2 linked regions of the Hydrogenophilus thermoluteolus genome follow. The protein of the gene in region 1 interacts with the protein of each later gene in a pairwise test. Links are inferred from orthologs where the notes say so. Each region holds a gene or a part of one and is shown on either strand. Other genes may lie near its edges. The genes, in order: HPTL_RS05385 and hypB.

Region 1 (3,139 bases):
ATGGCAACGGATGGCTCTTTTGCGGCGACACCCTCTTTTCCGCGGGGTGCGGTCGCCTCTTCGAAGGCACGGCCGAGCAACTTTTCGCGTCGCTCGAACGCCTCAAAGCCCTGCCGGATGACACCGCAGTCTGTAGCGCCCACGAATATACCTTGAAAAACTTGGCTTTTGCCGAATGCGTCGAACCCGACAACGATGCGATTCGCGACTATCGCGCGTGGTGCGAATCGCGGCGCGCAGCAAACAAACCGACGCTCCCTTCGACGATCGGACGGGAAAAAGCGGTCAATCCGTTCTTCCGAGTCGAGCGCAAAACGATTGGCGAGCGGTTGTCCGAACACTTCGGCACGATAGCGACGACGCCGCTCGAACGCTTTCGGCTCCTACGCGCCTGGCGCGACCGCTTCTGAGTCTGGTTCAGTGAGCATTGCGGCGGGTAACACCACGGCGCGGTTGCGTCCTGCCGCTTTGGCACGATAGAGCGCACGATCCGCAAGGTCAAGCAAGACCGCAGGTGAATCGACTCTAGCGGTTTTCCCGGGCAACGCGCTCGCGCCGCCGACCGATACCGTGATCGACCGCCCAATCGGGGAATCGGGGTGCGGAATACGAAGCGCGGCCACCGCAGCCCGCATCCGCTCGGCTACGATTTTGCCCCCTTCGTCGTCGACCTCGGGTAACACCGCAGCGAACTCCTCCCCGCCATACCGTGCCAAAAGGTCCCCAGGACGCTGCAACGCACCCGAGAGCGCCTGTGCGACCCGTTTCAACGCATCGTCGCCGCCCAAATGACCCCGTGAATCGTTGTACCGTTTGAAGTAATCGATATCGAAAAGCAGCAATGTCAGCGGTTTTTCGAGCCGCGCGCAGCGTCGCCACTCCTCGGAAAGCCGCGCGTCGAACGCGCGCCGGTTCGCCACCCCGGTGAGCCCATCGACATGAACCATTTCTTGCAAACGGCGATTCGCCTCGTCGAGCCGCTGCGTCAAAAGCAGCAGGCTTTTTTGCGCTTGCGCCAAGCGCTGCATCGCACGTAATTTCGCGGTGAGCACAACCGGAGAGATCGGTTTCGTCAGGTAGTCGTCGCCGCCTGCAGAGAGCCCCGCTTCGATCGCAGCGTCGTCGTTTTTCGCCGACAGATAGATCACCGGGGTCCACTCCCCGTCGCGCTCCTGCGCGCGAATCCGGCGCGCCACCTCGATCCCGTCGATTCCCGGCAACAGGATATCGAGGAGCACGATATCGGGGCGCTCGCGGACGAACGCATCCACCCCGTCTTCCCCGTTTTTGGCAACAATCGCGTCAAAACCGAGCGCCTCGAGATGACGGACCAGCACCGCTGCGGTCGTTGCCGTATCCTCCACCACCAGAACCTTCATCTCCTCCCCCTCTGGCGGGCGTCCTTAGCCTTCGTGCGGATGGCCGTGCGCGCGCTCTTCTGCAGTGGCGGGGCGCACCGCCGCAATCTCGACTTCGAAGACCAGCGCCTGCCCGGCAAGGGGATGGTTACCGTCGATCACCACCTTGCCTTCGGCGATATCGGTAATCCGATAGATCACATCTTCTTCACCCGCTTCGGTGACCCGCTCGAATGCCATCCCCACTTCGATGTTTTCTGGGAAAAGCGAAGCATCTTCCACCAAGACCAGGTTTTCGTCATAATCACCGAACGCCTCTTCGGGTTGCAATTTCACCGTGAATTTCTCGCCAACGGCTTTGTCGTGGATCAACTCCTCCAGCCGGGGAAAGATGCCGCCATAACCACCGTGCAAATAGACCAACGGCTCCTTTCCGTCGTCGATCACATTCCCGTCGGTATCGAGCACCCGATATTTGAGGGTGACCACCGTATCTTTCGTTACCCGCATCGCTTTTCTCCCAAACCATTCGAACGATTGTATCAGCTCTGCTACAATTACCAACATGAGCCGAGCGTTTCTCACTCCGCGGCAAGAGGCGATCCTACGCTTTCTCACCCGCTTTCACAGCGAACACGGGCGACCGCCTACACGGCAGGAACTGTGTGCGGCATTCGGCTTTCGCTCGCCCAATGCGGCGCAGTGCCATTTGCACGCACTGGCTGAAAAAGGGTTGATCGCTATCGACCGTGGTTGCGCCCGCGGGATTCGTCTTCTGGTTGCCGCAGACGCGGTGCTGAACTCCGAACGCGGGGGTACTGCTTCACCCGCAGCGTGCGAAGCAGCGAACACCCACGGTGAAACCGGGTTGCCCGTGATCGGTAAGGTAGCTGCCGGCGCCCCGATCCTTGCGACACCCCATATCGAAGCGTACCACCCCATCGCACCTACCGCGTTTCGTCCCCGCGCCGACTACCTGTTGCGCGTGGTCGGTGACAGTATGATCCATGCGGGGATCCTCCCCGGCGACCTCGTCGCCGTCCGGCAAACCCCGGAAGCGCCGTCAGGGGCGATCGTCGTCGCACGTATCGACGACGAGGTTACCGTCAAACGTCTGGTTCGCCGCGCTCCCGAAACGATCGAACTGCACCCGGAAAATCCCGATTACGCCCCGATCCGCATCGACCCGACACACCATCAATTCGCGCTCGAAGGGGTCGTGGTCGGCGTCATTCGGCCGTCACTTTCCTGATTCCGGCGGTCGCTAGCGTCGCTTCCTGTTGCTCGTGCGGACAACCAAGCGGTGCGACGTGCCGCAACTGAAGGGCTAAGCCGCTGCCGCATCGACAACCGAACCGCTTTGACCGCAGGTTCGCCGAGTGTCACGCGGCATTCGCGCAACACACCTTCGCGGAAAAAATGGAGTAGAACCGTCTCCCCTGGGCGGTAGCGTCGCAGCAGTGGCTCCCAATGACTTGGCGTGACTCGAACGCGCTCCAACGCGATCACCTCATCGCGCGGCGCCAACCCAGCCCGTTCGCCAGCACCCCCCGCAAGGACCTGCGCGACCAGCAGACGCCCCGCGTTGCGCTCGCGCTCGTCCCAGCGCACCCCCAGGTCCGGCAGCGTATCGCGTTCGATCTCGACGTCAAGCCCCATGCGATGGATAAGCTCCGTGAGGGGCTCGGACTGTGCGGTTGCAACCTGCTGCGCAAGCCAGCGCGCTAACCGCGGCCCGCCATGGTGCGCTACCGCAGCAAAGATCTCACGTTGGGAAACGC
Region 2 (3,172 bases), 380 kb from region 1 along the record:
GCCGCTCGTCATGACCAAAAAAAGCGGATGCGGTTCGTCGAGCCAATCCGTACCGACGGGTCGTCCTGCGGCTTCGTGCCACAACAGGAGATGCAGCGGTGTGGTTGGGCGCATCACCCCAAGCCACGCCAACCCGGGGGCCAAAGCGCCGAGCGCCGCATTCGCCGCGGTATCCAGATCGCGCCGAATCGCAGTCAGCACGATTGGGGCTTCCGCGCTTTCGAACACCCGCCGTTCTGCCTCCGTCCACTCGACCCATTCGGCAAGCGACGCAGCGTTGAGCCCCATCACCGCCAACGGCTTTGTGGGCCGCCGTTTGCGCGCCCGCAACGTCGCGACCACCTCCGGTGCGCGCGCGTCGCACACCAATTGAAATCCGCCAAGCCCTTTGAGTGCGACGATGCCACCTGCTTGTACACACGCCAGCGCCGACGCGATCGGATCTCCTGGAACCGGTTGACCGCTGCGATCGAGGAAGCGCAACTGCGGCCCACACACCGGGCACGCGGTGGTCTCGGCGTGAAAGCGGCGGTTCGTCGGGTCGTCGAATTCCCGCTGACATTCGGGACAGAGGGGAAAGGCGGTCAATGTCGTCGCGGCCCGCGCGTACGGAAGCGCGGTGCTCACCGTGTAGCGTGGCCCACACGCGGTGCATGCCACGAACGGATAACGCCAGCGTCGGTCGTTGGGGTCGCAGAGCTCGGCGACACAGTCGCGGCAGACCGCACGGTCGGGCGCGAGCGCCAATCCGCTATCCCCCCCGTTGGGCAAGATGACGAATGTCCGTTTGCCTTCCTCAGCCGTCCGTTGGACCAGTTCCGCAAACCGTTCGGGGGGGTCGGGGCAGATCTCGATCGCGTCGATACGTGCAGAAGTAGGCGCTTCGGCGCGGAGTCGTTCCAGGAAACGCGTGACGTCACCGTCCGTGACCGCGACCTCGACGCCCCAGCCGACGTTGCGCACCCACCCCGCAACACCGAGCGCGTTGGCCAAGCGGGCGACGAAGGGGCGGAACCCCACCCCTTGCACGCGCCCGCGGATCAGGAAGCGACGCACGCGGCGTAACGCCTTTCGATCCACGCCAACCACTGGTCGAACCCTTCCCCGGTTCGCGCCGAGACGAGCAGCGTTTCGATCCCTGGACGCACACGGACCGCGTAGTCGCTCGCTTGTGCGACGTCGAACGGGACGTAAGGCAAAAGGTCGATCTTGTTCAACACCATCACGTCGGAGACGGCGAAGATGTCGGGGTATTTGAGCGGTTTGTCCTCTCCTTCGGTCACCGAAAGCAACGCCACCTTCGCGTGTTCGCCCAAGTCGAACGCCGCCGGGCAGACGAGATTGCCGACGTTTTCGATCAACAGGATCGCCCCTTCCGGGGGATGGAGCGCTTCGAGCGCATGGCCCACCTGGTGCGCGTCCAGATGGCATCCCTTTCCGGTGTTGATCTGGATCGCTGGAATTCCGGTCGCGCGGATCCGTTCGGCATCGTGGCTCGTCTGCTGATCCCCTTCGATCACCGCAAGCGGGTAGCGCGCTTTGAGCATTTCGATCGTTTTGACCAGCAGCGTCGTCTTGCCCGACCCTGGGCTCGAAACGAAATTGAGGGCGAGGATGCGCCGCTCGGCAAAGAAACGGCGGTTCGCTTCCGCGAAGCGGTTGTTATGACTCAGAATGTCCTGCTCGATTTGCACCATGCGCGTTTGGCTCATGCCCGGCGCATGGGCGCGCGCCGGTCCGACGCCGAAATCGATCCGTCCTTCGACGCTCGTTACGTGCTGAGCCGGAGCCTTGTCATGGGGATGGGCGTGCGAATGGGCATAATGCGGATGGTGGTGGTCGTGGTGATGGTGGTCGTGGTGGTGGTAATGGGGATGATGGTCGTGGTCGTGGTGGTGATGGTGATGGTGATGGTAGTCGTGAGAATGACCGTGGTCCGGTTCGTGGTCGTGGTGATGGGGTTCGATCGTGGCTGAGCCACAGCCGCATACGGTGCACATCGTCCGCTCTCCTCATTCGATCTCGATCGCCTGTACCCGCATTTCGGTACCGGCAGTGGGTTGTAACTGGTAACCGCCGCATTCGGGGCACGGATCGGTGCGCGCAGCAATCGGAACCGTCCGTTCGCACCGCCAGCAGTAGGCGGCACCATCGATCCGCTCGATGCGTAATTCGGCGCCTTCGGCAAGCGTACCACGGCTCACCGCGTCGAAGCAGAAGGTGAGCGCCTCGGGTTCGACGCACGAAAGCGCACCAATCTCCACAATCACCGAACGAATGCGCCGCGCGCCTTCCGCGGTGGCTGTCTCTTCGGCAAGCCGAACCACGCTTTCGGCGAGCGCCATCTCATGCATCGTGTACCTCCAAACGGTACGGCACACAGGGGTCGAGCGCGACCACCGCCGCACGGCCCAACCGTTCTGCCGCCACCAAAGTGGCGCAAGGAACCGTTTCAACCCATTCGCGTAGCCGAGCGCCCTCGGCGCAGAGCCGATCGGTGGGCGCTTCGATCGCATAACGGATCACGCGCCCGTCACAGACCACGGCGCGGTGCGTGAGTTCGCCGCGAGCCGTATTCACCGTCACCTGGTTTTCGCCATTTCGCCGCTCGACACGCAGGTTCAACCAGCCGCGCACTGCTTCCCGCGGAAACCCCAAATCGCGTTGAATCCGAGTCCATCGCGCCCGCATCGCCGCCCCAAGCGCCGGAACGGCTGCTTCCCAGTAGCGCACGAACGGCAAGACGATCGGTGCCAGCCGCGTTTCGACCCACGCACTGCGCACTGCTTCCGACTGGTGTGCCACCTCACTCTGCCACTCCCGCAGCGCAGTCAGATCGGCGGTTTCGCCGATCGTTTCCGGCCAGCGCTGCAGGCAGTGGAGCAGATGTTCGCGCATCGCCTCCTGCCAAACCCGTTCCGCTGCTTTGTCGTCTTCCACGCCCAATGCCAGCGCCAACCGGGCTGCAAACCGCTGTGCTTCCCGACAGACGCCATAAAGAAGCGCTACCCACTGTTCGACCGCTTCTGGTGACTGCCCCTGAAAGCGATCGGTCACGGCCGGACGGGAAAGCTGGGTCGAAAGGATCTGTACCTTCTGCGTCGCTGCGTACCAAGTAATCACAACTCGAAAACACCCAACCGCTGTCATGATTGCCCGATCCGTTCTGGTT

The links.
Region 2: the proteins of HPTL_RS05385 (region 1) and hypB interact in binary tests that used the Escherichia coli proteins (3 or more experiments, as listed by UniProt). The link is inferred for Hydrogenophilus thermoluteolus from one-to-one orthologs.

The regions. Positions count from the first base shown.
Region 1 is NZ_AP018558.1:1,103,437-1,106,575, reverse strand. Bases 137-2,956 are described here. They hold HPTL_RS05385 (FKBP-type peptidyl-prolyl cis-trans isomerase), read right to left. Parts: upstream 1,869-2,956; coding sequence 1,404-1,868; downstream 137-1,403. Other genes in these bases: HPTL_RS05375 (M61 family metallopeptidase), read right to left, coding at 2,556-2,956; lexA (transcriptional repressor LexA), read left to right, coding at 1,924-2,610; HPTL_RS05390 (diguanylate cyclase domain-containing protein), read right to left, coding at 384-1,379; gloB (hydroxyacylglutathione hydrolase), read left to right, coding at 137-410. In the rest of the region: more of gloB, read left to right, coding at 1-136; more of HPTL_RS05375, read right to left, coding at 2,957-3,139. UniProt on the Escherichia coli protein: Folding helper with both chaperone and peptidyl-prolyl cis-trans isomerase (PPIase) activities. Chaperone activity prevents aggregation of unfolded or partially folded proteins and promotes their correct folding.
Region 2 is NZ_AP018558.1:1,485,916-1,489,087, forward strand. The notes cover bases 21-2,873. They hold hypB (hydrogenase nickel incorporation protein HypB), read right to left. Parts: upstream 2,001-2,873; coding sequence 1,041-2,000; downstream 21-1,040. Other genes in these bases: hypF (carbamoyltransferase HypF), read right to left, coding at 21-1,056; hypA (hydrogenase maturation nickel metallochaperone HypA), read right to left, coding at 2,013-2,354; HPTL_RS07235 (hypothetical protein), read right to left, coding at 2,347-2,873. In the rest of the region: more of hypF, read right to left, coding at 1-20; more of HPTL_RS07235, read right to left, coding at 2,874-3,123; [NiFe]-hydrogenase assembly chaperone HybE, read right to left, coding at 3,147-3,172. UniProt on the Escherichia coli protein: Involved in the maturation of [NiFe] hydrogenases. Required for nickel insertion into the metal center of the hydrogenase. Exhibits a low intrinsic GTPase activity, which is essential for nickel insertion.